DNA from 2 places in the Terrimonas alba genome. Region 2 is predicted to be linked to the other one. Evidence: riboswitches for the same ligand, from Rfam matches in the RefSeq annotation. Region 2 holds a riboswitch; the other holds the start of a gene.
The links. Region 2 has a riboswitch for thiamine pyrophosphate ahead of ACFEL9_RS07420 (TonB-dependent receptor). Riboswitches for the same ligand answer to the same signal wherever they lie in the genome.
Positions count from the first base shown of each region.

Region 1 (3,163 bases), on a different contig from region 2:
GTAGTAATGGCTACAAGAACTATTGTCGACATTCCCACGGCTTTAATAGCGACTGCCACGGTATTTGTTTTAATTTACATTACCAGAATCCGGGAGCCGTACATCATACTGATTGGTGCAGCCCTGGGTATCCTTTTTAAACAAATGATATGAATAGAAAACAATTTATTTCAGCTTCAGGTGTTTTAGCAGCTACCAGCATTTTACCCACTAATTCTGTATTGGCGCAGCATTATGAAGAAAATGGCCTGGATAAATTGACAGATGCGAACGGCAATTTTCAGCACCTGTCGCTGCCTTATAACAAAAATTTTCTCGAACCCCATATGGATGAAGAAACCGTTTACCTGCATCATACTTTTCATCATGGCGGGGCTGTAAAAGCGGCAAACGTTGATCTGCAAAAAATCCGCAAAGCAATGGATGAAAATAACCTGGAGACGGTTGATTACTGGACCAAAAAACTGTCCTATCATTTTTCCTCGCATGTGCTGCATACCATCTTCTGGACAAACTTAACAAATAAGAAGACTGACCCTGGCGGCGAATTGCTAAAGCGAATTGAAAAAGATTTTGGCAGTTACGACAAATTGAAAATGTATTTGGCAAAAACATCCAAAGATGTTGATGGCAATGGCTGGGGTATTTTAGGCTACCAGCCTTATTCGGATAAACTTACCATACTGCAATGTGAAAATCATGAAAGACTTACGCAATGGGGTGTCATTCCTTTGCTGGTGGTAGATGTTTGGGAGCATGCCTATTATCTTAAATACAAAAACAAGAGAGCGGATTTTGTGGATACAATGCTGCAAATAATCAATTGGGATAATGTGGCAGATCGGTTAAACACCGCAATTAAACTAGCGAAGTAAGAAGTGCTGTCATCTGCAACTCTATTCGGGTGATCCCTGTTGCTTCTGAATAACGACATCAATCAAACGCTTTCATAAACTTTCCGGCAGAATCAACTAAAGCTGCACAGGCTTAAGCCATGCATGACAAACTATGATTATTTACGTTTGACAATCTTTAAAATAACATCACCTTAATCATTATTGAGTATTGATAGAATTTGAAGAACGATGATCACCGCTTTTTAAATTTTCTCCTGAAAACGATTTAAATATATTTGCAAACGCAAAAGCACGGGGTGCCTCGTAGAAGCCAGGCTGAGATTATACCCGGAACCTGATTTGGATAATGCCAACGTAGGGATGCAACTGAAAATATTTTCATTTGATGTTCCATTCTGTTGTTTATCCAATCGAATGGAGTTTTTGTTTTAAACAACAACATGAAATGGAAATACAAAAAGCAAACGCTGAACTGATTCCCCGCAGCCAGCAAAACTGGCAAAACAGGCCGGAGTGGTTTTTCAACCGTGAACATACTGACACATACGAGCAGTGGTATGAAGGCCGCTACAAACGGGCCGAGATCTGGCAAAAGAAAATAATGGAGCAGCTTGTTTCAAAAGACAAACGGATAAAAACGCTGCTTGAATTTGGCTGCGGCACTACCCGCTTTACCCGTTGGTGGAAAGAGATAGGCATTGAAGCGACCGGTGGCGATATCTCGCCACTCATGTTATCGCAGGCCATTGAACTTTTCGAAGGTGATTTGGTAATGGCGGACTCACATTATATGCCATTCAAAGACCATGTGTTTGACGCCCTGGCATTTATTACCACTTTTGAATATTACAAAGATCCCGTACAGGTGATCAGGGAGGCCGCACGGGTTGCCAAGTATGGAATAGCCATGGGAATGATGAACCGAAACTCCACCAAAGTGGTCAGAAGAAGGGTGCAGCAATTGTTCGGTAAAAATCCTTTTTATATTACCGCTACTTTTTACACACCTGCACAGCTTACGAAGATCATTCACCAGGCACTTGAAGGAAGAGACTATTCCATTGAATGGACATGTACCGGTCTTCCCAAATGGTTTCCAGTTCAGCAATGGAGCTTACCGCTGGGAGATTTCTTCGGCCTATACATACAACTAAATGACGTGGCATGAATGAGATAAATGAGAAGCTTGGGAAAATAGATCATCATTTATTTGAACAGTTTATCAGCAACAAATGCGGGCGACATCGTGCTGAAGTCATCGCCGGGCCCCAATTTGGTGTAGATGTCGCTCTCATTGATCTGCCGGGTGAAATGGCTATGGCGTTGACCAGCGATCCTTTATCTCTTATTCCAACATTAGGCCTGCAAGAATCTGCCTGGTTATCCGTACAGCTGATGGCCAATGATATGGCAACTACAGGGTATGCACCTATGTATGGACAGTTTGTATTGAATCTCCCTTCTGGGTTTTCAAAAAGCGATTTTAAAATTTACTGGGACTATATTCATCAGTTTTGTTCTAAGATTGGAGTAGCCGTAACAGGCGGGCATACTGGTTTTATTGAAGGCCAAAATTCTACCATCGCCGGTGGCGGTACGTTTATTACTGTTGCACCTAAAAATAAAATGCTTGTATCCAAATATGCCAACCCGGGAGACTCCATTTTAGTTACTAAGACATGTGCGATCTCTTCGGCAGCTATTCTTGCGATGAGCTTTCCCGAAACCGTTCGCAACAAATTGGGAACGGAACTTTTTCAAAAAGCCTGCGATAGCTTTTATGATACATCTTCCTTGAAAGATGCTTTGACGGCTGCCGGAAAAAACAGGGAATATGACGATATAACTGCCATGCATGATGTAACAGAAGGCGGTGTACTGGGTGCGATATACGAATTGGCCAGGGCTTCGGATAATGGTGCGATCGTTTATAATGAAAGATTACCTGTCGGTCGCCTGCAACAGGAAGTCTGCAAATTATTTTCGTTAGATCCGCAGCATTGTATTGGCGCCGGTTCCATGATTATTGCCTGTAAAAAAGAAACAGCTACCGCTGTGATCAATCGCCTGGCCCGGGAAAACATTGCTTGCGTGGAAGTGGGAGAATTGGCAGCGAAAAACAAGGGCATCAAATTGATTGAAAACGGAACAGCGAGGGATGTAGTTTATTTTGAAGAAGATCCTTACTGGACAGCTTTCTTTACCGCATTTAATTCAGGATGGAAATGACGACAGCATTTAAAAAACATATAAAACCCGGTATTTATGTAGTAGTTGATCCTTCCATAGCGGAAACTGCGCTGCTG
Region 1 covers NZ_JBHMQM010000001.1:1,034,139-1,037,301, reverse strand. Annotated here, with positions in the region: gene ACFEL9_RS04145 (chromate transporter) at 1-153, shown strand, start outside; gene ACFEL9_RS04140 (superoxide dismutase) at 150-875, shown strand; TPP riboswitch at 1,140-1,235, shown strand; gene ACFEL9_RS04135 (class I SAM-dependent methyltransferase) at 1,303-2,025, shown strand; gene ACFEL9_RS04130 (AIR synthase family protein) at 2,022-3,086, shown strand; gene ACFEL9_RS04125 (thiamine phosphate synthase) at 3,083-3,163, shown strand, end outside.
Region 1: linked by a shared signal. The riboswitch ahead of ACFEL9_RS04135 (class I SAM-dependent methyltransferase) and the one ahead of ACFEL9_RS07420 (TonB-dependent receptor) in region 2 are both predicted to bind thiamine pyrophosphate.

Region 2 (3,163 bases):
ATTGAATGCCTGCTTTAGGATTGATAAAGTCAAACTGGCGATTAATAAAAAGACCGGGATTATTTGCAAAGCCATTCATCTTATGCTGCACATGCCGGTATTGCAAATCTGCAAACAAGTTCCAGTACGGCATAAACTCGTATTGCCATTTGGTATAAAAATTTATGTCCGATTTTAATGCATCGAGATCATAATAACGGAAACCCTTATCAAATCCAAACTGTGCCCAAATAACGTCTCCATGATGTATGCCATCATAGACAGTCCAACCACCACCAATTGTTACAGCATGTTTATCCTTTTTATATTGAGCAGAAATTATTTGGCCATAGTAATAGTTATCGAGCCATTTCTGACGGACCAGGTCAGTTTTTTCAATAGTAGTATCACCCAAAACGAGGTCAGGCTGACCATAATCAGCAAAACTTTCCTGTGCTTTATAATTTTCATAATAGCCTAACCCTCTCGACAGGAAAACTGCGGTATTAAAATTCCAGCGGTCATTAACAGCATGATTAAAAAATAACTGGTAATGTGTTTGCCTGTAATTATCGGTTTCATTATCGTAAGGAACACCGGGTTTCTCAGTGCCACTCGAATTCAAAGTGCGGTCCGTTTTCAATAAATATTCGGGAAGACCATTCCAGGCCTGGTAGGTTTTTTCTTTTCCGGAGAAAACATTCAATCTAAGCGACGATTTTTTAGTCATATATGCGCCGGATAAATAAAACGCCTGCAAATTGCTGCTGGCCCTATCGATATACCCATCGCTGGTTATCTGGCTCAGCCTGGCATCAATCGTAAAATGATTGTCAATTAAACCTGTTCCGGCTTTAACGGTATTCTTCCAGGAATTAAAGGAGCCATAGCTGTTGTTCAGTTCAGCGTACGATTTCAGGTTGACCTCATTGGTAGATAAACTGACGGTTGCACCGAATGCTCCCATACCGTTTGATGATGTACCTACACCCCGTTGAATTTGGATGGAACTCACAGATGAGACAAAATCGGGCAAATCAACAAAATAACTTCCTTGTGATTCTGCATCATTATATGGAATGCCATTCAATGTGACATTGATGCGGGTACCGTCGGTTCCGCGGATCCGCATGCCGGTGTAACCAATCCCAGCACCTGCATCGGAATTAACGACCACTGACGGAGTTTGGTTCAGGATAAAGGGGATGTCCTGGCCAAGATTGTTTTTCTGAATTTCTTTTTTCGACAAATTGGTTTTGGTAAACGGTGCTTTTTCGCCGGCCCGGATAGCTTTTACTTCGATTGGCGTAAGTAAATAAAAACTGTCGCTGGTTGCTTGTTTTTGTTCTGTTGGAACTTCTTCCCGATTTGCCGGGACTTGTTGTGCAAATAAAACAGAGGCTGAAAATAAAATACAGCTTGTGATTGCAATCCTCTTCATTTTTTTAAGTTTAAACGGTTAAAAATGAGAGGGAAATGCTGTAGGAGAAAGGGCAGTAGGCTGCCATCCTTCCCTGCGCAGGCATTACCCTGATCAGGTTTACGGGTATAATCTCAGATTGTCGCCAACTTGTCGAAGGGCCCTTTCATCAGGTTGGCACAAACACCCCGGGAACACTGAAAACTTTAAAGCTTTCGTATTGAAAGTATAAGAGCTGCGGCAAAAGTAAGAATAAAATAAAATTGTACCGCTGTAACTTTCATACTGCATCCTTCGTACTACTCAAAATCAACAGGTTTATGAAAAAAACTATATTGTCACTTTTGCTTGTCACTGCTTTTGCTGTTGCCGGCTGGTCGCAAAAAACTATTAATGATCCCAATGCAGAGATGCGGGAGGCTAAAAATTTCAGAGCGATTGAATTATCCAGTGCTTTTGATGTATACCTCACCCAGTCTAATGAAGAATCAGTGGCCGTAAGTGCTTCTGAAAGCAAATACCGGGAAAATATAAAAGTGGAAGTAAAAGGAGGCGTACTTATCATTCGTTATGATAATAAGGGCAAGTGGAATTCGGGCAACAAAAAACTAAAGGCTTATATATCATTCAAGCAGCTTGATAAACTAAATGTTAGTGGCGCCTGCGACGTTTACATTGTGGATGCCTGGAAAGCTGAGAATTTAAAACTGGATATGTCTGGCGCCAGCAATTTAAAGGGTAAAATCACCGCACAAAAACTGATGATTGACCTGAGCGGCGCTTCCGATCTTACGCTGACAGGCGATGTTGGTCAATTAAATATTGAAGCCAGCGGCGCCAGTGACTTTAAGGGATTTGACCTGGCAGTTGACTATTGTAATGCAAAGGCCAGCGGTGCAAGTGATATTAAAATTACTGTTAATAAAGAGTTATCGGCCGAGGCCAGTGGTGCCAGCGACGTGAAGTATAAAGGTGCCGGCCTGATCCGCGACATCAAAACAAGCGGTGCCAGCAGCATTTCAAGAAGATCATAATCAATGAAATTATTTGTAGAAAAAGCTGTTGTGAAAATAAACACAACAGCTTTTTGATTTTTGTTTGGCTGCTAAGTTCTATGACCTTACATTTGCACCGCGAAGTAGAGCAGCGGTAGCTCGTTGGGCTCATAACCCAAAGGTCGGGAGTTCGATCCTCCCCTTCGCAACAGGGAAATCCGCCGGGTGGCGGATTTTTTCTTATGTTCACGGGATATGTCTTATACAGTCAGCGATATAAAAAGATCTGTATCGGATATACATTGAATCTTATCGAATGATTTAACTCGCATAACGAACTTGCGACAAAGGGTTGGACAATAAAATTAAGACCTTGGAAAATAGTTCATACAGAGATATTTGAAAGCAAAGCACAAGCGATGCGTCGAGAAAAGGAACTTAAATCAGCCAGAGTCAGAGAATGGATTTGGCAAATGATAACTGATAAGTAGTTCTGGGCTCATATCCGCCAGCTGGCGGACGGGAGTTCGATCCTCCCCTTCGCAACTGATAATAAGCCATCCGCCACGGCGGATGGCTTATTTAATTTTTCCTAACAGTTGCTGTTTCAACTGGCAAGGATTGACTACCTCCTCCTTCTTGCAATTTGAAGCATCGGCTTGCCGGGAATCAACTGGACAAGTTTATCATGAAAGTCGGTTTTGTAAACATATTTGGCAGACCCAATGCGGGTAAAAGCACATTGTTAAATGCGCTGATGGGAGAGAAG
Region 2 covers NZ_JBHMQM010000002.1:604,121-607,283, forward strand. Annotated here, with positions in the region: gene ACFEL9_RS07420 (TonB-dependent receptor) at 1-1,420, opposite strand, end outside; TPP riboswitch at 1,474-1,600, opposite strand; gene ACFEL9_RS07425 (head GIN domain-containing protein) at 1,720-2,433, shown strand; tRNA gene ACFEL9_RS07430 (tRNA-Met) at 2,532-2,603, shown strand; partial or broken gene ACFEL9_RS07435 (GIY-YIG nuclease family protein) at 2,727-2,885, shown strand; gene era (GTPase Era) at 3,083-3,163, shown strand, end outside.